DNA from 3 places in the Paenibacillus segetis genome. Region 3 is predicted to be linked to each of the others. Evidence: riboswitches for the same ligand, from Rfam matches in the RefSeq annotation. Region 3 holds a riboswitch; each other region holds the start of a gene.
What was found. A riboswitch is a leader RNA that binds a small molecule or an ion and turns the genes downstream of it on or off. The one in region 3 is predicted to bind cyclic di-AMP.

Region 1 (7,885 bases), on a different contig from region 3:
TCTGTGTGCTGGTTCACCAACTCCTCCAGTTGCGAAGCTGGAATACCGGTCAAATTGCTGATTCGTGGAATCTGCACAATCGCCGAGTCAGGAGAGATATGTGGATCAAGCCCGGAGCCCGAATTGGTTACCAAATCGATTGGCAATTCGTTCAACGGCACATCCGGATTATCAACTTGCCACTGAGTAATGAAATCCTTCGTACGCTGCAACATATCGAGATTAGATGGTCCATAGTTATTGGATCCCGAAGCCTCCGCTTTATACTCAATACTGGATACCCGACCATGGAACAACGCCGGATCACTAAAGTTTTGCCCGATCAATTCTGACCCCACAACGACACCAGCATCATTCTTCAGCAAGCTACCATTCGCTTGAGATGGCATAATAACTTGAGCAATCGCCGTAGATGTTAATGGGTAGATCATTCCACAGATTACGATGAATACGATACAAAGCCGCACGATTGTAAAAAAATATAAACCTTTAGATAGGGACTGCTGTTCTTCAGCCGTCTTAATGGAGTTCGCCATGATACTCTCACTCTTTCTATAGTTAGTCAATACACCGTTATATCCATACACTGACAATCATATCAATGAGCTTGATGCCCACGAAAGGAACAATGACTCCACCGAGTCCGTAGATCAAAATATTTCGGCTGAGCAGCTTAGTAGAACTCATTGCTTTATACGAAACACCTTTCATTGCAAGAGGGATTAGCAATGGGATAATAATGGCATTAAAAATCAACGCCGAAAGAATCGCCGAGCTCGGAGATCCAAGTCCCATCACATTTAAGGCTTCCATCTCAGGTATAGCCAGCGTGAACATCGCTGGAATAATAGCAAAATACTTGGCAATATCATTCGCAATACTAAAGGTAGTCAAAGCTCCCCGTGTCATAAGTAACTGCTTACCGATAGCAACAACCTCAATAATTTTCGAAGGATCCGAATCTAGATCGACCATATTCGCCGCTTCTTTGGCAGCCGTTGTCCCGCTGTTCATCGCTAGACCAACATCGGCCTGCGCCAAAGCAGGAGCATCATTTGTACCGTCCCCAGTCATAGCGACCAGTTTCCCTTCGTTTTGTTCACGACGAATGACTGCAATTTTGTCCTCCGGAGTACTTTCAGCAATGTAATCATCTACACCAGCTTCACGAGCTATGGTCGCTGCGGTTAGCGGATTGTCACCCGTACACATAATCGTCTTGATCCCCATCGAGCGCATCTCTTCAAAACGTTCCTTCATGCCAGGCTTCACGGTATCTTTTAAATAAATGAGTCCATAAATCCGGTTGTCTACCGCAACAGCAAGTGGGGTTCCCCCTAACCTAGCAATGGCATCTGAGTTACTATCTAGGTTATCTGGTATCTGTCCGCCATTAGACAATACCCATTTCTTCACGGAGTCTACCGCCCCCTTACGAACGCAGCGACCGTCACGCAGATCTATACCACTCATCCGCGTCTCCGCCTTAAACTCTACGAATTCCCCGCCATCTCCAAGACTAGCGTCATAGCTACATTCCAGCTTTTTAGCTAATTCAATGACCGATCGTCCTTCAGGAGTCTCATCCTTCAAGGAGCTAATCGCCGCCCATGCGGTAAGTTCAGCTGTCGTTTCATTCCCTACTGGAACAAATTCACTCGCCATCCGGTTACCAAATGTAATCGTACCTGTCTTGTCTAAGATCATCGTATTGATATCACCAGCCACCTCAACGGCCTTCCCCGACATGGCCAACACGTTAAACTGCGTAACTCGGTCCATACCTGCAATACCAATCGCTGAGAGTAGTCCGCCGATCGTTGTTGGAATCAAGCAGACTAATAAGGCTATCAGAACAGGAATATCCAGTTCAATACCTAGATAGTCCGCAATCGGGCGCAAGGTAACTACTACAATCAAAAAGATAATTGTCAGACTGATTAGGAGCGTATTCAGTGCGATTTCATTCGGTGTTTTTTGGCGTTTGGCCCCTTCTACTAAGGAGATCATCCGATCTAGAAACGATTCACCAGGATCGCTTGTAATTCGCACTTTAATCTCATCACTAACAACCCGTGTACCCCCTGTGACGGAGTTAAAGTCACCACCAGCTTCTTTAATTACGGGCGCCGATTCACCAGTAATAGCTGATTCATCCACGGAAGCTAAGCCTTCTATAACCTCGCCATCACCAGGAATTAATTCACCTTGGCTGACGATAACGAAATCTCCTTTGCGGAGCTCGGAGGAAGATACAGTCTTCAGTACCGTTCCCACCAATTTATTAGCTGTAATATCTTGTTTCGTCTTCTTGAGCGAGTCGGCCTGAGCCTTCCCGCGTCCTTCAGCTAACGCTTCAGCAAAGTTAGCGAACAGTACAGTGAACAACAGGATGAACAACACGGTAATATTAAAGCCCATCGATTTTTCGGCGTTAAAGTATCCCGGTGCCAACACCATGAGCAAAACAATAATTGTCCCGATCTCAACGACGAACATCACTGGATTCTTCATCAGAGTTACCGGATTAAGCTTAATAAAACTATCCTTAACAGCGCTTAGGAGTATGGGTCCGGTCAGCAGCTTTTTTCTTTTTAAAGTACTCATTTTGTTCTCCCTCTTCCTACCGTAAGGTCAAATATTCTGCAATTGGACCGAGCACAATGACCGGCAAAAAGGTCAGCGCACCGATAATCAGCACCGTAACGATCAGAATGCCGGTAAAAAGGCGATTATCTGTACGGAAGGTACCCATTGTCTCTGGAACCGGCTTCTTGCGAAGCAGTGAACCAGCTACCGCCATCATAGCGATCATCGATATATAGCGGCCTACTAGCATGACGATCCCTGTCGTAATATTCCAGAAGGATGTATTGTCAGCAAGTCCTTCAAATCCCGAGCCGTTATTAGCCGCGGAAGACACATATTCGTACAATACCTGCGATAACCCATGAAAGCCGGGATTCGTAATCGCACCTTTGCCGAGATCGGTCAGGAAGGCTCCAGCCGTTGGTACGAGAATAATTAGAGGGTGTACCAAGATCGCGATCGCAATCAGCTTCATCTCCCTCGCCTCAATCTTTCGACCAAGAAATTCGGGTGTCCGACCAACCATTAGACCACAGAGGAATACGCCCAAGATGGCATACATCAGCATATTGATTAACCCAACACCCTTACCTCCAAATACATTGTTTAGCATCATCAACGCTAGCGGGGTAATTCCGCCTAATGGAGTCTGGGTATCATGCATGTTATTTACACTCCCCGTGGTAGCTGCCGTTGTTACCGTGGTGAACAGTGAGGATTGTGGTATGCCAAAACGGACCTCCTTACCTTCCATACTCCCCTGTGAAGCATTGATCCCCATGGCATTGATCGCCGGATTCCCATGGCTTTCAGCATAGTAGTTCAATGAGAGAAACAGGACAAACAACGTCATCATGGCGGAGAAAATTACCCAACCTTGACGTTTGTTCTTAGCGAACAGACCAAACATATATGGGAGGGATGCTGGTAGCACCCACATCGATAACATTTCCAACACGTTAGTGAGCGGGTTCGGATTCTCAAATGGATGCGACGAATTAGCACCAAAGAAACCTCCACCGTTCGTACCCAAATGCTTAATGGATTCCAGTGAAGCAACAGGGCCGATGGCAATTTGCTGGGTTTGCCCCTCGAGCGTAGTGACCTCGAGCGTCGACTTCAGTGTCTGTGGTACATGTAATGCAACCAGTGTTAGAGTAACTAGCAACGCTAATGGAATGAACACACGGATATGTGCTTTAACGAAATCCTCGAAGAAGTTACCCACCGACTTTTGACCGGTAATCCCTCTAACAAAAGCGACTGCAACCGCAAATCCGCTAGCCGCCGAGGTGAACATCATCATCGTAATAACTGCCATTTGCGAGAAATAGGAAAGCCCTGTTTCCCCGCTATAATGCTGCAGATTCGTATTAGTCATAAAGCTGATTACCGTATTAAAGCTAAGTGTCTGCTCCATATCCCCAATTCCGTTAGGGTTAAGCGGGAGCCCCCGCTGTAATCTAAGGAATATATAACTGAAAGCCACTAGAACGATATTCGTCAAAATAAAGCTTATCGCATATTTCTTCCAGGACATTCGGTCCCGTTTTTTTAAGCCAATCAAGGCATAAATGCCTTTTTCAATTCGAGCAAACCCTTTGTCCGTACGATTCGGTTCATTGGAGAACACATGATATAAATAAGTACCCATTGGTTTAACCAGCAGCATTAGGATTACGATAACAGCTACAATTTGCAAAATGCCCATGAATGACTGACCCTCCTTAAATTAGGCCTAAATTGCCTAAATTTTTATGCTTTTACTAGAATAATGCGATATGAAATTAAAATTTCTCCGGATAGATCAGGGCATATACTAGATACATGAACAATAGAACGGTAACAGCTATGATCAGAATCACAAATCATTCCTCCCTATCCTGAACTACACCTTCGCACCAGTGCATAAATCCATAGAACAAACCATAAATCACGACTAATGCAGCCACCATATACAGATCCATCATGGTCTTTTCAGTCCTTTCAATTGTCTAGCTGTGCGGATTTGTCTGCCAAAAAAGACACATCCCCGCTGTGTGAATATATGACATATTTCGCCCCGAGCCCTTTATAGACTAATCTTGGATTTAAAGATGTTGTAATAACAAAAATCGGTTTTCTCGTCCAAGTACGACACATTTGAATATATCGGCAACATAATGTTAGGCTACTTTCGAACAAATACACTTTGCCCACCGGAAAAGATGGTTGAATCCAAGTGTTCTGATGATTTGTATCCACCAATACAAAACGCTCAATGCCCAATTCTTCTAGCCGATTTTTTCCTGCCTGATTGTTAGTTAACCCCGCAACCTTAATCCCTTTGAATTTCAATAATTTAATGAAAAGTTCTCCTGCTTTTGTTGGTGCCCACACAAGTACATATTCATTTTGATCCGCCATATCTATCTTTTCCCCTTCTCAAGTACATAAGGAGGCAACGAAAATCTCCGAACGATCTTGTGACCATCGTCATTTTCGGACACAGTCTGAATATAGCTGCATCGCGTCATTAGACGTTACCTTTACATCCATTTTTCATAAAAAGGTACAGTAAAGAGCCACAGAGGAAATCCTCTGTGACTCTACATGGGGTCACATTGCACTCATCCTCTCTCCATACGCTTACGAGGTTAGCTGTCGGATTCGGGCAGTGAGAGTTGCCCTACCTGTATAAATGCAAATTGCCTCACATTCTACAGGATTCACCCCATAACTGACTTCCGACTCTCACATCGGTAGTCAATTGTTGGTTCCCCCGCTTTCCTTAACGGAAATTAAGCGGATCAAATATTCAGTTATGTTATGGAAACAGGTGTAATCATACTCTCTAAGCAGATTTCTTGTAAAATGCGTTCCTTGGCAAAAAAAAGCAAAATCGAAACCAAATACATATTGGATAACGCTTACTTACTATCTAATCTCTTTATATCTCTTGTTTTCACAGTTCTAAGGCATTTATCGAATAAACCTCAATTATTGTGATTACTACTTTTCAGGAGTGAAAAATTAGCTATCTGCATATCAGAAGTAAAGAAATCAAGAAACCGAGCTTGAGGAAGATAGAAGCCTTGTATAAGGCCACAAATGTGCTTTTAGTCACTTTTTCTTCTGTTGCTGACCGAATTTGGCTTAACTACGGCCAATAAGATATCTTTTGTTTTTTACAAGGGAATCAAGAAATAGTATCATTCTGATGAAACACACGCTGAATTCCTGCAACCGCGGGAAACGGGGGAACCATCAGGCCGAGCTGGCCTACTTGGGGTGAATCCGACGGAGAATGATTAGTTCTCATGAGGTAGGGCGACTCTCACGGCCCGAATCCGACAGCTAACCTCGTAAGCCATAGAGAGAGACCCTTGATTTGCCACGCATTTGCGCCAGGCTTATTTGTACCTGAATCCGCAAACTGCAGCAGAGGTCCTCCTCTGTCTGCGGTTTTTTTGTTACTCCAAATGAACGAGCATACTTCTCGTTGCTATAAGTTAACAATCAACCTGTTATTTTGGAAAGGAATATAAGATGATGACTACTCATTTGATTAACAAACACCCATTCAACAATAGGAAATATGTCCATTACGTAAAAATGTACGCAGATTCTCTATACGCCCTTAGTTATTTGTTGTTGGAGGACAACACAGCTGCAGAACAAGTAACTACAAATACCTTCCTGGAGCTCTGTGAACCTTTTGCTCAAGATAATTGGGATCCTAAAACATTTTCATTACATGCTTATCAAAGCTGTATTCGTCAATGCACTGAACGGGTGGTAGATGTAGATAGACAGCTTCTTTCTCCTGATACTCCAACGTTGGACGAAAAAGCACTGGAATTTCTATGGTATGGATTGAAGCTTCCACTTATCGAAATATCAGTCATTCTTAGTAACAGTATTCCTACATTAAAGGAACAGCTCATCATGATACGTGAACGGGCAAGAGTTAAAGCAAGTACGATGCAGGTCCTGCCACGTAAAAATCTTGATCAAATAAGACTTGTCAACCTTGCGCAAAAGTAAAAGGGTATCCCCTAAGCCATTTACATGACTTAAGGAATACCCTTGATCAAACTTTTATACTAACACGCCATCCTTCAAGTGTAACACACGATCACACCACTCCAACATTCGTTCGTCATGTGTGACCATGACAGCAGATTTACCTTCTGCCTTCACTTCATCAGCTATCATTTGCACCACTTGTCTACCCCGCTTAAAATCCAAACTTGCTGTTGGCTCATCGGCGAGTAGAATCGCTGGATTGTTCATCCATGCCCGTGCGATCGCCACACGTTGTTTCTCCCCACCAGATAACTTCTCAGGATAATAATTGCGACGGTCCCATATATCCAGCCGTTTCAGCAACTGAGCCGCCCGATCTTTCGCTTCCTTGGCGTGCATCCCCGTTAGACTAGCAACGTATAACAGTTGTTCCTGCACTTTTAAATACGGAAGTAAATTGGCACTTTGAAACATAAATCCAATTTTGTGCAAGCGGATCGATGTAAGTTCCTGTTTACTCTTTCCCGTCAGTGATTCTCCGTCTAGAACAATCTCTCCGCTTGTTGGACTCAGCAACGCCCCTGCGGTTGATAGGAATGTACTTTTACCCGATCCGGATGGACCAAGAACCGCGATAAATTCTCCTTCATTAACCTCAAGATTTAGTTGATTAAGGATAGAGACGTTTAAATCCCCATCACCAAAAGTCTTTGTGACTTGATTCATGATTAGTTTTGCACTCATGCTCCAACCCTCCCAATAGCTTCTAATGCATCTACTTTAGCAACCTGAGTTACTGATATCAGTGATCCTAATAAAGACATACCCACAAATAGACCACTTGTAGATAAAGCTGTAGATAGATTCATCTGGAATGGCATGGACTCAGGAAGGACTGAATTAACACCCCAAGTCAACAATAGACTTAAACTTAAACTTATAATGGATAAAATAAGTACTTGTCCAACAACACTTCTTGCCAAGTATGCCGTCTTGGTTCCCATCGCTTTTAGAATACCAAACTGACTTGTCTTTTGAATCGTTATAACATAGAAGAAGACCGCAAGTACCAAAGCACCGATCACATAGAGGAAGGCAATCATCATCAAGAGTGATTTTTGCTCTTCTGCGTATCCCGGAATATTTGAAATAGCTTGCTTCTGGGTAACCACTTCCATTGAGCTAAGTTCATCAGATAGCTGCGTTACTTGATCAGATGTAACATTTAAAGCGATCGCATTGAATAATGAAGATTTAAGTACCTCAGGGTCCATAGACATCTTCGCCT
Region 2 (7,885 bases), on a different contig from region 3:
TCGGGAGCGGCGTTATTGACTGCACCGGTATGGAGCCGATGGTTTATGGGGTGGGCGATGCGTTCATGGCCGATGGCTAGGAATGGTGAAGGACTGGCGGTACGATTTCATGGTGTAAGCTCTAAGGATACGATTTTGTCCGCACTACTCGCGTTAACATTGTCTGCAACAGGTATATTTCTTGCCTCCTCCACGGATTGGAGCGGGGTTACTTGGATGCCGTTGGTTTTGTATTTCGCTCTGCATCCACTAGTAATCTTTGGGGTTGGGACTTTAGTGGCCAGAGTAATGAACGCCAGACTAGGTGGCTTGACTGGTGATACTTACGGTGCGTTGAATGAAGGTCTAGAGGTTGTGCTACTCCTTCTGGCCGTTCTGATATTTCGTTGATGGAGGTAAAGCAACATGACAGAGAAGACGAAATGGATGTCTGATGATGACAATTCAATTGAGTTAGGTGCAGTCTTGATGGTTCAGGGGACGGCATCAGATGTCGGTAAAAGTGTTATTGTCACGGCACTTTGCCGTATTTTCAAACAGGATGGGTTAAGAACAGCTCCATTTAAATCGCAAAATATGGCTCTGAATTCCTACGTTACCCCAGATGGACTTGAGATTGGTCGTGCCCAGGGAATTCAAGCTGAGGCCTGTGGTATTTCAGCGACAACGGATATGAATCCGGTTCTGATCAAACCGACAGGAGATATGCATTCTCAGATTGTTGTTCATGGCAAACCGTACCAACATCTCAGCGCAGTAAGTTATCGGGAGGATTTCTTGCCTCAAGCAAAGCCCTTAGTAATGGATGCGTTAAAAAGACTGCGAGAAAACTATGACATTATCGTTATGGAAGGCGCAGGCAGTCCTGCAGAGATTAATCTGAAGCATCGAGATATTGTGAATATGAATTTGGCCGGTTGGGCGGATGCACCGGTAATTCTCGTCGCTGATATTGATCGTGGAGGAGTGTTTGCTTTTCTTGTTGGCACGCTTGAGTTGTTAGAGCCAGAGGAAAAAGCGCGGGTTAAGGGGTTCATTATTAATAAATTTAGAGGAGATCTTTCGCTACTACAGCCTGGACTTGATTGGTTGGAGCAGAAGACAGGTATTCCTGTACTTGGTGTGCTACCTTATATACCGGATTTGGAGATTGAGGCCGAGGATTCGGTTATTCTTGATTCACAGCATCTAAAAGTACAAGCAGAACGAGAGCTGGAAATTGTCGTTATTCGTTATCCGCGCATTTCTAATTTCACTGACTTTGATTGCCTTGCTGTAGAAGGTGATGTCTCTCTTCGTTACGTGGACAGGGCGTCTGATCTCGGAACACCAGACATCATTATATTGCCGGGGACAAAGGATACGATTGGAGATTTGTCCTTCTTGCGAGATCAAGGGCTGGATGCGGCGATTGAAGGAGTTATCAACTCATCTTCGCATACACAACTGGTTGGCATTTGCGGAGGCTATCAAATGCTGGGTAATTGGCTATCTGATCCGGAAGGGATTGAGTCTGGAAGTTCCAAGGAGGCGAAAGGACTTGGATGGCTTCCGGTTTCGACGGTCTTTCGTTCTGACAAAACGACGATTCGCGTCCACGGTGTAACCGTAGATAATCAACCTATTATGTTGTATCCACCTGGCAAGAGCGTTCCAGTGGAAGGGTACGAAATCCATGCAGGTGACACGAGCTGGGACCTCGGTTCAGATGTGGTCCATTTATTTAGCATCACGCGAACTAGCGGAGAGAAATTGTTCGAAGGAGCAGGACGCTTGGATGGTAGAGTATTTGGAACGTATCTGCACGGTTTATTCTCCAGCGATGTTTGGCGTAGATCCTGGCTTAATGGCGTACGGATGTCCAAGGGACTGGCACCTTTGGAAGAGACATTTTCAGCCGCGGTACGGAAGGAAGCAGCTTATGATCGTCTAGCTGATCATGTTCGCGAGCATTTGAATATGGACCTTGTATATGAAATAGCTCAGTTGGTTCGGTAGCAGACTTTGACAATAGGTAGAATATGGTATAGCATAAAAGTACGCTTAATTTTCGATTGGTAAAGTCGAAAAGCGGGGGAACCACTTTTTGGGGCGAATCGTAGATTCATTGAACGTAGGGAACCATAACTCCCGAGCCCGTCAGCTAACCTCGTTTGCAGTGTATGGGTCACAATCAGCTTTGCTATACTACATACTCATTGACCCTGTAACGGGGTCTTTTTGCATTTTTTTGACTCTTTGGCCCCGTTAACGGCACAGTATTGCTGTATTCACTGCGGTTAGTTGGTTTCTGCGCTTTCTCTTTACAAATTAGTAATGTCAGAGGAGGAGATAGCGTATGGCACGACCGAAGTACATCACCGATATTGGTAAAGTGACGCAGTTGTCCCAGTTGGAGATGGAGGAGCTCCGGCCAATTACAGACAAATTTGTATTCCGGGTAAATGATTATTATTTAAATCTTATCGATTGGGATGATCCACACGATCCGATTCGTAAATTAGTCATCCCTAACAAGGGTGAACTGAGCGAGTACGGTCGGTGGGATGCCTCCGATGAGGATACAAATTATGCAGCACCTGGCTGTCAGCACAAGTATCGAACAACAGCTCTACTCATTGTTTCAGAAGTGTGTGGTTCTTATTGCCGCTATTGTTTCCGTAAGCGCCTGTTTCGCAATGATGTCAAAGAAGCTTTAGCTGATGTTACGCCTGGCATTGAGTATATTAAGGAACATCCCGAGATTAATAACGTACTCCTCACCGGGGGAGATAGTTTAATATTAGCTACCTCAAAACTAAGAATTATTTTAGAACAATTACGTCAGATCGATCATGTGAAGATCATTCGTTTAGGTTCAAAGATTCCAGTGTTCAATCCAATGCGTATTTATGAAGATCCGGAGCTTTTAGAACTGATTAAGGAGTTCTCAACGGTAGATCAACGGATTTATGTCATGGCGCATATCAATCATCCCCGTGAAATTACGCCTGAAGCTAAGAAAGGTTTCCAGGCTATGCATGAGGCTGGAGCGATTGTCGTAAATCAGACGCCAATACTAAGGGGAATCAATGACGATTCCAAAGTGCTTGGGGAATTACTTGACCAGTTATCCTGGGCTGGAGTTACACCTTATTATTTCTTTATTAACCGGCCGGTTGCCGGTAATTCAGAATTTGTCATCCCTCTTGAACGCGCCTATACGTTGGTGGAAGAAGCCAAAGCCCGAACTTCTGGGCTTGGAAAACGGGTTCGACTGTCGATGAGTCATACCTCAGGGAAGATTGAAATCTTAGCGATTGAGAACGGTCAGGCGTTCCTGAAATATCACCAGTCCAGAGATGATGAATATGGAAAATTCATGATCCTGGACTGTCCGAAGGACGCAGCTTGGTTCGACGATCTTCCCGGTAACGAGGCTTATTGGAAACGGCCAGAGAAGAAACTGGCCGAGGTTGTATCTGTAAACGAGCTATCTCCCTCATCGGTGTAGAAGTAACAGATGGGGGTTCAGTCGTAACTTTGAGGAAAATTTGGACTTTCGATCGCTGTTATCCTCAGATTTCTAGAATTTATTCCGCTCAGCGGATGAAATCCGAGGATAAAGGCGAACGCTACCGCTTCTCCAGTTCCAAATTTCCTCTACGTTACTCCTTCACCCATCTGTTTAAGTGGTTAGTAATAGGCTGTAGCTCAACTTTAAAGAGTTGAGCTACAGCCTCAGTTTGTCGAGAAAGCCCAAAGGACTTTTCGGCGCTTAACAAAGACGTATCTCCTATGATTTCAAAAGGAGATACGTCTTTGTTGTAGTACTACTCACTCTAACAGATGGGTGAAGGGGGCATGGGGTGAGATTCGAAACTGGAGAAGCGGAGCGTTCGCCTTTGCTGTGTGATTATAACCAATTAAGGGTTTATACAATCAAAATAATCACACAGCAACAGCGATCGAAAGTTCGAATCACGCCGAATGCCCTTGCACTTCACCCAGCTGTCCCTCCTATATTTTAAACCTATTAACAGACTCTCTTAAAATGGTTGCTATTTCTTGTAGCGAGTTCACAGTCGTAGCGTGAGCCGTAATCTCCGTCATTTGCTGACTGGAATAATGTGCGATTTCTTTGATATTTTGCAATGACTTTGCTGTGATACTAGCAGCTTCTTCTACAGAAGCAGTAACTTCTTCCGTTCCAGCGGACACCTCTTGCGTAGATGAAGAAACTGAATGAATCGTAATATTGATATGTTGGATTAGCTCCGTTAACTGGTCGAAGGCGAGGCCAGCGTTCCTAACAATAGCTGCCCCAGAGTGAATTTCGTCACTTACATGCTGCATGGCGGTGAAGGAATTATGAGATTCCTCCTGAATGCTAATAAGATACTGACTAATTTTATCGGTGGCGGTTTGCGATTCCTCAGCTAGTTTACGGACCTCTTCAGCTACAACGGCGAAGCCTTTACCGTGAGCACCAGCACGGGCGGCTTCAATTGATGCATTTAATGCAAGGATATTGGTTTGTTTGGTGATTTCGCTGATTGTAGCTACAACTTTAGCGATGGATTCGGAACGCTCATTGAGAATTGATATGTGCTGTAGTGACTTTCCAGCGGCACCTTCGACTTGTTCCATTTGGTTAATGGCTGTTTGTGCTAGCTCATTGCCGATATTGGCTTGTTCGGAAGCTTGTCCTATTCTCTCTGTGACTGCAGCAGAGGAAGCAGCAATTTGCTGAATACCATCCGAGATTTCCTCCATAGCACGTGCATTCTCAGCCGTTGCTGAAGCTATTATATTACTACCACTCTCGATTTGAGTAGTTGCAGCATTGGAACGTTCAATCAATTCCTCAAAGGTACGGACAGATTGGATCATTTCATCGGCTCCGCTGACAACAGACAAGGAAGTATCATGTACTTTGGAGATCATGTCCTTGAGTTGAACAGTCATGGAATGAAAGCTCTCAGCCAACTGAGCCACTTCATCATGTCCTTTTATCTCAATATTTTGACGGAAATCACCAATTGCCATCTTTTCAGTTATTGTAACTAGATTTTTGATCGGTTTCGTGATGCGGCGACTACCTAGATAAGCAATCGTTATCCCAACCGTAATAACAAATAATGTGATACCAATACAGATCCACAGAATCTGGGATTGCTTCTGTTCTACAAAGGTTGCATCCATCCCTACGGCAAGTATAATGGAGCTTCCCGGAATGGATATGTAAGCTGTTTTGTGTGCCCCAAACTGGTCGGAGTAGATATTACTGATGCTGACAGTGCTATTTTCAGCCTTCAACATGGCATCCTGAATCATTAATGTATCCGTAGTTTTCATTTTCGATGTATCATTAGTAGCCAGTATGACGGCTTGTTTATCTTGATAATTAATGAGATAAGCGGAATCTAAATTGAATTTTTTTACACTTTCAGAAAGGTAAGATTCCACAGTAAAACGTGAATTTTCTTTGCCTTTAAGTAATTGTAGCGTTTGGCTCTTATCGAGACTTTTATAAATATCCTGTGTGCTAGTATATAATACCTTGTCAAACTGGGGGAGAACATGGGTTTTGATAATACCCATAGATATGTAATAAAAGCTGGTACTAAATAAGAGTGATGATAGAACGATAACTACTGCAAATGTCCGCATAAGTTTACGGCTAATAGAATGTTTAATTCTGAACATGCAATCCTCTCCGTTTTCCTCTAGATGTTCTTTTTTTGACGATTGTTCGCTGTTTCAATGGGATAGTTATATTTACCAACGGTCAATAGAACTATTTTATATGAAAAGCTATGATTTGCAAATGATAGTTACATGGGGAATTATATATTTTTCATTATTTTCACATCATGTATATGGTGGATTACAAGAAGGGATTATGGTAATGTAATAACTGCTGTATGTTGTTAGCCGCGGTTCGTAACCATCCCGCGTAATCAAAACTAGGAGGAATTTAATGTGTTTAATATAGGATGGGGCGTTTTGTTCATGCTTGTGAACTTTACGTTCTTCTTGATATGTTACCGTTTGTTTGGGAAGAAAGGGCTGTACGCTTGGATTGGTGTGGCGACAATCATCGCTAACATTCAGGTTGTCAAAACAATTGAGATGTTTGGAATCGTCATGACGCTCGGGAATACAATGTATGTCAGTTTGTATTTGACCAGCGATTTGCTGAATGAGAAATATGGCCGAGCAGAGGCCAAAAAAGCGGTTTGGTTTGGCTTTTTTACGTTGATTATGACAACGATTATTATGCAAATGGCGCTAGTGTTCCAACCTCAAGAGACTGATATTGCTCAATCGTCATTGGAGACGATATTTGGATTAATGCCACGTTTGGCACTCGGGAGCTTAACCGCTTATTTTATCAGTCAATTTCTCGATGTCAGACTATATGCTTGGATTCGGCGCTTTTATCCAAAACCACATCAATTGTGGATTAGGAACAATGGAAGTACGATGGCCAGCTCTTTTGTGGATACACTCGTATTCTGTACGATTGCTTTTGCAGGTGAATATAGCTTGAGGGTTTGGCTTGAAATTCTCTTTACGACCTATGTCATTAAATTTATACTGACAGCTGCGGGAACTCCGTTTTTATATATTGCGAGAAACTTTCAGCATAAAGACGATAAAGAAATGAGTACCGAATAACTACTTCATACTATTAACATACAATACAGCAATAAAAACCTCCAATTCATTTCGTGAACTTGGAGGTTTTTATTATGGGCTTCAAATATCGTGTTATAGAGAAGATTATCTTATAAATACGTAAGCATCTTCGGGAAAGATGTCAGTACTTCAACGCCTTCAGGAGTAACAAGTACATCATCCTCAATCCGGACACCACCGACTCCTGGAACATAAATTCCCGGTTCAACAGTAAATACGTTACCTTCCGTCAGTAAAATTTCATTATTTCCATGAATGGAAGGGAACTCATGCACATCAATACCTAGCCCGTGACCCAGACGGTGAATGAAGTATTCACCATATCCTGCTGCATCGATAACATCTCGAGCTGCTTTGTCTATGGAGCCGAAGGTAACACCGGGCTTAATTGCTGAGATAGCTGCTTGATTGGCAGCGAGAACCGTTTCATATATGTGCTTTTTCTCTTCAGATAATTCTCCAACGGCAAAGGTTCGGGTGATATCAGATGCATAACCGGAAGCATACACTCCAATATCAAACATCAGCAAGTCTCCGCGGCTGATCTGTCGGGTTCCTGGTACGCCGTGTGGAAGTGCGGTCTTCTCGCCAGACAATACCATAGAATCAAAAGAAGGACCGTCTGCACCCAGCTTTCGAATTTGATATTCAACTTCCGCAACCAATTCATTCTCCGTAATACCTTCTTTTACTTTGAGGAGAGCTTCTTGCAGGACTTGTTCAATGATTTGTACAGCATATCGAATTTTACTAACTTCCTCGGGAGATTTGACTACGCGTAGCTCGCGGAGCCACGGACCAATATCTACAAGATAACTGTCAAAAGACAACGTAGCCTTCAATTCTTCATAACGGGCGATGGAAACGTGCTCTTTCTCTAGGCCGACAGTTCCTAACGTACCATCCAAATGATTATTTAATATCAGGTAAGGATTATCTGTATCTTGGTGAGTAATGATATCTTGGATATCCGATGTAGAGCGAGCTGCCTCTTCGTCAAGTGCTGGTACAATGAGAAACGGCTCTCTGCCAAGCTGCAGTACAGCACCTAGAAACCTTTCATGGGGATTGCTTAGGAACCCGGTTAGATAATATACATGTTTGGGATCTGTAATGAGTAATGTATGTATACCAACATCCTTCATTCTTTGTTCTAATCCACTCCATTTATAGTTCATAAGTTAATCCTTCCTTTCACAAC
Region 3 (7,885 bases):
TGATTGTGTTTATTGATGGGAAGCCAGCTAAGAAGGAATACCGTAAATACAAAGTGAAGACCGTTCAAGGACCAGACGATTATGAGACCATGCGTGAGGTTATTCGTCGCAGGTATGAACGGGTGCTTAAGGACAATCTTGTAAGGCCTGATCTCATTGTTGTAGATGGAGGGAAAGGCCAAATTTCAGCAGCAATAGATGTGTTGCAGAATGAGCTAGGATTGTACATCCCTGTCTGTGGTCTTGTGAAGGATGCGAAGCATAAGACGGCGCAGTTGATGGTGGGGGATCCACCGGAGCCGGTTCATCTTCCACGTGACAGTCAGGAATTCTATCTTCTGCAGAGAATACAGGATGAGGTGCACCGTTTTGCTATCTCATTCCACCGTGAGCAGCGTGCGAAGTCGATGGTGACCTCTAGGTTGGATTCCATTCCTGGAATTGGTGAGAAGCGCCGTAAGCTCTTGCTGAAACATTTTGGCTCACTCAAAAAAATAAAAGAGGCCTCAGTCGAAGACTTTCGGCCCCTCTCAATTGGCGAGAAGCTCGCCAATCAAATTATAAACGCCCTTCGGGATGAGGAATCGTGATCAGCGGTTCCTCTCTTTTTTGTGTGAAGGGTACTTTGCGCTCTTTGCTTGGTGGGTTGAATAGATAGATCACATAAGCAACGACGGCAGGGAGGATGATGTAGAACACCCCTGCTGCCAAGTTGATGGATCCTCCCATAAACATAAGGCTCAATGCCATCAGAATGCTATCAAAGATAACATGCGAGAAGACCGCGGCGATGTAACCATAACGCAGAAAGATGAAACTGAATAACAGTCCGATAATACATAATTCAATTGGCCGTGTAATGACGGGGTAGATTGGGTATAAAGTGTGTCCTAAAGCCCAAATCATCGTCGTAATGAAACTAGCCAAGAATGTGCTGCGAACCATTTTCTTTACCATCGGGATCCCGAATAGGCGATACACAGCTTCTTCACCGATACCTGCAACCCATGCGAGTAGTGGGAACAGTAACGGATATAATAGGTTGTACGGTGATTGAGAAGCATCTGTAGTGGACCAGAAGTGGATCGTTTGATCCAGGATAATAAAGATAATCGACTGAACACCGAGTAGAATGAAAGCCCAAGCGTAACCGTTTGCCATGGAGGACAAAATGTGTCGCCCATAACCAGGCTCTTTAGCGCGAGCCCATAAATTATGGCCATTCTGCCGTAACAATCCATCACCGCCAACAAGAGAGAAATATACAGAGGCGGCCATGATCAATGATAATACTCCCTGTACCACAAAGCCGATGAGGAGGATTAATGGCTCTCCGCCCTCTTTTTGCAGGTATGGAAGCATATTGATCGCTCCGACCATGGTTAGAACAAAGTAACAGCTAGACAGAAATATTCCGCGCTTAAATGAGGAGTGCCTGCGAGCTTTGACGCTGAAAATAATAGCTAGAATACCTAACACGAAGGTTAGAAGTGCATATCCTCCAAATGTAAGCCAATAAGCAATTTGTGTCTGATCCTTCACGTAATTCAGATGAGCCTGGGGTGTATCAAAGTAAGATTCCATTGAGGATACTTGCCCGTATTCAAAACGGAAATCTAGGTAACCTTGGGATTGTCCTGATGTATAGCCCTTAAACTGATATCGGATGCCTACCTCATCTTCCTCTGAAACAAGATCTAACTTATTTCTGTCGAAACCAAATACCTTCAAGTACTTAGTAGCCAGTGCATCCTTTTCATTTAGCCCCAAATTCCCTTCACGTGCCAGTAGGGATTCGGTTGATTCAGATCCTATTAATAGCATCAAATCTTTAGTTGAATTTCCTGCCGAGCCAATCTTTTCAAAACCGACCACTTGCCCTGTTGTTAAATGAACGTCCACAGTCACTGCGGAGTGAACTGCATCTGGATTTTCAAAACGAACACGGAACATTTCAAGTGGAAATTTCTCGCCGTACGATTTCAAATACGATTCCATTAGTTTTTCTTTAGTTAAATAACCGTACATCTCAGAATGGGCCTCGTAGGTAACTAATGCTTTTTCCATATCACCAGAAATGCCTAAAGTTGATTCCATAAATTTTGCTGCGGAATTCTTGGCCTGATCTTTTGTGATGACATTCTTGGATTGCTCCACCTGAAGCGTATCTGACAAGATACTAGGAAGCACTTGCACATATACAAATATAATGAGGCCAATAGCGGCTAATATCCAAAGTGTCCTCGTTTTTAAATTGCGCCCGATTGGGTTAACAGCAGCTTTCATTGTAAAACCCCTTTGAATGAATTTTTGAAAATTTACAACATTTCGATCAATGTTCATCACAGTAAAGATAACACAGGCCGAATACAATCGCCAGAAGTGTGTACGAAATATTGAAAAACTGCAATAACATCGGTAAGGATTAGCAATGCTGGGATAAGGGATTACCCTGAACGTTGTTTCGGTACTTTTAAGCTTTTTTCAATGTTTTTCATGGAAATAAAGCTTTGTGAAGGGGGAAAATAAAGATTATAATCCATTTGGGAAAATGAAATGTAAATAAATGAAAATATGAATGGCCGAATTTCTGTGTGAAAACGGGGGAACCAGTCTTTAGGGGTGAATTTTATTTCAGCGCTTGGGTTATACATCCGGTGATGAAATAAATAGGGCAACTGTGCATGTCCGAATCCGTCAGCTAACCTCGTAGGCCTTTGCAGCAGGAGCCCAAACACCGAGAGGCATTGGATTTCCAGTGTCTTTTTTTCTTGTTCTTGTCTTACTACAGTGATGAGGTGAGCGTGTGATATCAAAATGGTTCAAGCTTTCCCCGCCGCGCGTGTTAGTGTTAGGATTTGCGGCGATTATTCTGACTGGAGCACTTTTATTGATGCTTCCTATTTCGCATACTAATGGGGGGACGTTACCTTTTGTAGATGCTCTTTTTACCTCAACCTCGGCGACCTGTGTAACTGGATTGATTGTTCGAGATACGGGGACTTATTTTTCTACATTCGGTCAAGTTGTAATTATGTTGTTGATTCAGGTCGGCGGCCTTGGTTTTATGACGATGGCAACCTTGTTCTCTTTGGCATTCAAGCGAAAAATATCGCTCAAGGACCGCTTGTTGCTTCAAGAGGCTATGAATCAAAACTCGATGGAAGGCATTGTACGTTTGATTCGTAAAGTATTGATGTATTCGTTAGTGATTGAATCATGTGCCGCGATATTGTATAGCATTCGTTGGGCTTTTGATATGCCACTGGGTCGAGCCATTTATTTTGGTATCTTTCATTCGGTCGCGATGTTTAATAATGCTGGATTTGATTTGTTTGGTGGATTTCGGAGTTTGACGATGTATGTTGGGGATCCCATCGTTAACTTCGTTACGATGTTCTTAATTGTAACGGGGGGCATCGGGTTTATCGTAATGTCAGACTTGATCGATTTCCGTAACCGCCGTAGATTATCTCTTCACTCTAAGGTGGTACTATCCATGACGTCCGCACTGATCATACTTGGAGCAATCGTAATTTTTATATTTGAATTCACGAACACGAAGACGCTGGGACCACTCAGTTGGGGTGAGAAGATATGGAGTGCTTTCTTCCAGTCCGTCACACCGCGTACAGCAGGTGCGAATACGGTGGACATTGGTGCATTAAGACAAGCGACACAGTTCTTTATGATTATCTTGATGTTCATCGGGGCATCACCTGGTTCTACAGGTGGTGGGGTTAAGACAACAACCTTTACAATTTTGATCGGCGCAGTCTTCTCGATGATTCGTGGCCGTTCCGATCTTGTAATATTCCGTTACCGTTTGGCACAGGAGCGTATTTTTAAAGCGGTGACGATTACCATGTTGTCGCTATTTCTCGTCATAGTCGTCGCCATGGTATTGTCTACGACGGAGGACGTTAGCTTCCTGAGCATTCTATTTGAGACCACATCGGCGTTTGGTACGGTAGGGCTGACGATGGGGATCACAGGGAAGTTAACCGTCATAGGGAAGATTATTATTAGTCTCACTATGTTTGCTGGACGTTTAGGGCCTTTAACATTAGCTTATGCACTTGGTCCTAAGAAGGGTAAGGAATTGTATCGCTATCCAGAAGGTAAAATGATAATAGGATAAGGAGTTTGGCAAAACACATGAAAAAACAGCAGTTTGTAGTCATCGGATTAGGGCGATTTGGTTCAAGTCTTGCATTGGAATTGATGGATCTTGGTTACGAGGTTCTCGGTATAGACCAAGACGAAGAGATCGTAAATGACTTGAGTAATCGGCTCACACATGCCGTTGTAGCGGATACTACGGAAGAAGAGGTACTTAGATCGCTAGGGGTTCGCAATTTTGATTGTGGTATTGTGGCCATGGGTAGTGACATCCAAAGGAGTATTCTAACCGCGATTCTGTTGAAGGATCTAGGGATCAAGACTGTAGTAGCTAAAGCCATTTCCGTCTTGCACGGCCGTGCGCTTGAAAGACTTGGTGTTGACCGCGTCATTTTTCCGGAACGAGACATGGGAATTCGAGTTGCTCATCAGCTCGTGACTCCGAATCTGCTGGATTTTATCGAATTATCCAAAGAATACAGTATTGTGGAAATGATTGTACCGCCTTGCCTGCATAACAAAAATGTTGGAGAACTGAATCCGCGTGCCCGTTTCGGGTGTAGCATCGTCGCGATTCATCGAGTAAACGATATGATCGTAGCCCCAACCGCCATGGATCAATTGTTTACAGGCGATATTATGGTCATTATTGGTTCTAATAAAAATGTTGAGGAATTCAAATCATTCATTAATGAAGAATAATGTGATCCTGTAGTTGGAGTGGGTTGAAGATGGAATCGGCAACAAGCCTAGCAATCTCGCATGATATTATGCTAGTAATACTTATTTTAACTATAGGGATGTTCTCAGGAAAATTAGCTTCCTGGCTGAAATTGCCGGACGTTGCGGTGTTTATTGCTATAGGTATGGTATTTGGTCCTGGTTTGAACTTGATCCATGAACCAAGCGGTTCTCTGATCAATCAAATGATTCTTACTGTCGGTTCAGTATTCATTTTGTTTGATGGAGGCCGGAATCTAAAGCTTAGTGGGTTGCGTAAAGTATGGATTACACTTTCGTTATTGAGTCTTCCGGGCGTATTGATCACTATGTTTATCGTGGGCACAGGTGTACATTATTTGTTTGGAGTTGATTGGAGCTTTTCCTTTCTGGCTGCTGCGGTCATTGCGTCTACTGATCCAGCTTCGATTATTCCCGTTTTTAAGCAGGTCAAAATTAAGGAAAGAGTACGTGAGACTGTGGAAAGTGAGTCGGCATTTAATGATGCTACAGGTTCTATTCTGACATTCTCTATGCTTGCTATAGTTATGGGAAGTGGCTCATTGAGTATTGGCTCGATGTCTTGGGACTTTGTAAAGACCGCTTTTGGTGGCATCTTAGTTGGGATTGTTGTCTCGGCCCTGTTTACTTATCTAAGTGGACATGTGCGTCGTGGAATTCTACAGGAATATGCAAGTATTGTTATGATCATATGCGGCCTTGCTGCATATTGGTTAGGAGATGTACTCCATGTTAGCGGGTTTATGGCTACATTTGTAGCTGGTATCATATGGGGTAATGCGGAGACGTTCAAATTATCGCTGAAGACCAAGGAAGTTGAAATAAACTCCTTCGCAGAGAATATAACTGTCATGATGCGCATGTTGATCTTCTTGTTACTCGGGAGCCAGGTTAACTTTGGAATTCTCGGAGATTATTTCTGGCAGAGTCTTGTGGCTGTATTGCTGTTAATGTTCGTAGCCCGCCCTATCACCGTATTGTTATGCGCCCTACCGGACAGAACGGTGAAATGGACCTGGCAGGAGCTACTCTTTATGTGCTGGGTTCGAGAGACTGGGGTTATTCCAGCTGCATTATCTGGAATGATTCTAGCTATGGGAGTTGCTCACGCGGAGATTATTTCTGCGGTGACATTCATGGCGATCGTACTTACGATCGTTATTCAGGCCAGCACAACCGGATGGGTTGCTCGTAAGCTTGGATTAGAAGTGAAGGAAACTAGTGGGTGACGGCAAAAAAGGTAATGTGCTTACATGATGTAGTCACAAGTATCGCTGGGAGAACGAGAATATGGAGTTTTATTCCTTTTTGAATGTCCGCTATTCTACGAGGTTCCCCCAGCGTAAGTTTTCAATGGTATTATTGACTCAAAACGACTCTAGCGATTGATCTTCAAGCGAATAATGATCACGAACCATTGTAACGAATCTCAGTGAGCTTATTTGCGGTTATTGAAGCCTATACAAGTTAAGTGCCCTGGGATCAATCTATTGATTTCCGAAATTTCTTCGATTGCATTTTATGGAAGTTACCTCCCCTTGAAGTGTCTCAAACACCCCCCCCTTGCCTGCTCCGTGTGAGCAAAATTCAATTAATTGTAAGTGATACAAAAAACAGTCGAAGGATAGGCTGCTAATTGTGTCGAATATATAACTTTATAGATCAAGCTCATGAAACAGACTACCTTTAACTTTTGTGATCCATTCCAATGTCTCACTAGTTAACTCAGATTTGTCGCTATAGATGAGGCATGTTTCTCTCTGGGTTTGTTCTAATTCTTTGATAGGTACGGTAACGAGGTCGTTGTCACGTAGTAACTGACTGCGTAAATATGATTTAGGTAGCAACGCCGCTGATTTACAAATCGGTAGTAGACGTACAATCGCTTCGAAAGAATCGATTTCCATCCTCACATCTGGAATGATTCCATATCGTCCGAACAAATCGTCAATCAATTTACGATACCAAGTGCCTTTGGAAAAAATAATCATGGAACGTCCATTCAAGTCTTCCATAGTGGCACCATCCGCTAGTTCATGTCCTTTAGGAACAATGAGCTCTAGGTGATCCTGAAATAAGGGGATGCAGCGTAACCCTGTTTCATTAATAGATGAAGCTACTAGACCAACGTCTACCTTTTTATCTCTTAAGTAAGAGACTATTTCATGGGTTTTACCAGTTGAGAGTTTCAGTTCGATCTCAGGGAATTGGTTCATTAATGCAGTGACAAGTAATGGTAGTGTTGTTTGGATGGTAGTAAGACTCGCCCCTAAGTTCACGATGGTTCGTTCTGCTGTTTTGAAACGAGAAACCGACTGTAGGAAATTCTGATGTCGCTGTCGTTGCTCTAATGCGTAAATGTATGCTTCATGTCCAACCCTGGTCAGTTCAAGCCGCTTACCCTTGCGGTGAAATAGAGGCACACCCCATTCCTGTTCTAGCTTAGCTATCTTTCGGGATAACGCTGGTTGTGATAGGTTAAGTAGTTTAGATGCTTTGTTTAAACTAGATTGCTCGACAACGGTGGTAAATACAAGCAGTTCTTCAATCATAGTAGTGCCTCCTGTATTTAAAAGTGATGTATACGAGTTCGTTATGTGATTTTGTTATAACATTTAATAATTATATTGCAATTCCATTATAAGATGAAAAGGAGTAACATGGGAAGTGACACAAGTTGTTCACATGTTATGTCTATAACATAGCGAAATGGGCAATTTTTTGTGGAAATTGTCATATACGTTTTCTCAGATGGTTTTATTGTTAGAGGTATAACATGTGATAGGGAAATGATGGAAATGGGAAGGGGCATATGAGCTTATGAAAGGGTTTTATTCCAGAAAACTGCACTCGTTGTTGGGTGTCATACCGCTTGGATTTTTCATTCTGGAACACGTGATTACTAATTTTTCAGCCGTAGAAGGCGGGAGTCAAGGATTCAAAGATAGTGTGGCTGCACTGAATAGCTTGCCACTAATACTGGTATTGGAGATTTTCGGGATTTGGTTACCCATTTTGTATC

Region 1: another riboswitch for cyclic di-AMP. It lies ahead of IEW05_RS12000 (DUF4218 domain-containing protein); the one in region 3 lies ahead of IEW05_RS20095 (TrkH family potassium uptake protein).
Region 2: another riboswitch for cyclic di-AMP. It lies ahead of IEW05_RS03300 (KamA family radical SAM protein); the one in region 3 lies ahead of IEW05_RS20095 (TrkH family potassium uptake protein).

The regions. Positions count from the first base shown of each region.
Region 1 is NZ_BMFT01000001.1:2,574,582-2,582,466, forward strand. Features, by position in the region: gene kdpC (potassium-transporting ATPase subunit KdpC) at 1-536, opposite strand, end outside; gene kdpB (potassium-transporting ATPase subunit KdpB) at 574-2,607, opposite strand; gene kdpA (potassium-transporting ATPase subunit KdpA) at 2,624-4,300, opposite strand; gene kdpF (K(+)-transporting ATPase subunit F) at 4,377-4,454, opposite strand; gene IEW05_RS12000 (DUF4218 domain-containing protein) at 4,576-4,995, opposite strand; cyclic di-AMP (ydaO/yuaA leader) riboswitch at 5,199-5,386, opposite strand; cyclic di-AMP (ydaO/yuaA leader) riboswitch at 5,789-5,955, shown strand; gene IEW05_RS12005 (hypothetical protein) at 6,184-6,615, shown strand; gene IEW05_RS12010 (ABC transporter ATP-binding protein) at 6,670-7,341, opposite strand; gene IEW05_RS12015 (ABC transporter permease) at 7,338-7,885, opposite strand, start outside.
Region 2 is NZ_BMFT01000001.1:768,855-776,739, forward strand. Features, by position in the region: gene cobS (adenosylcobinamide-GDP ribazoletransferase) at 1-390, shown strand, start outside; gene IEW05_RS03295 (cobyric acid synthase) at 406-1,998, shown strand; cyclic di-AMP (ydaO/yuaA leader) riboswitch at 2,031-2,173, shown strand; gene IEW05_RS03300 (KamA family radical SAM protein) at 2,339-3,493, shown strand; gene IEW05_RS03305 (methyl-accepting chemotaxis protein) at 4,000-5,688, opposite strand; gene IEW05_RS03310 (queuosine precursor transporter) at 5,965-6,663, shown strand; gene IEW05_RS03315 (M24 family metallopeptidase) at 6,774-7,862, opposite strand.
Region 3 is NZ_BMFT01000003.1:181,095-188,979, reverse strand. Features, by position in the region: gene uvrC (excinuclease ABC subunit UvrC) at 1-590, shown strand, start outside; gene IEW05_RS20100 (CPBP family intramembrane glutamic endopeptidase) at 559-2,286, opposite strand; cyclic di-AMP (ydaO/yuaA leader) riboswitch at 2,571-2,731, shown strand; gene IEW05_RS20095 (TrkH family potassium uptake protein) at 2,807-4,141, shown strand; gene IEW05_RS20090 (potassium channel family protein) at 4,159-4,824, shown strand; gene IEW05_RS20085 (cation:proton antiporter) at 4,854-6,092, shown strand; gene IEW05_RS20080 (LysR family transcriptional regulator) at 6,519-7,415, opposite strand; gene IEW05_RS20075 (succinate dehydrogenase cytochrome b558 subunit) at 7,684-7,885, shown strand, end outside.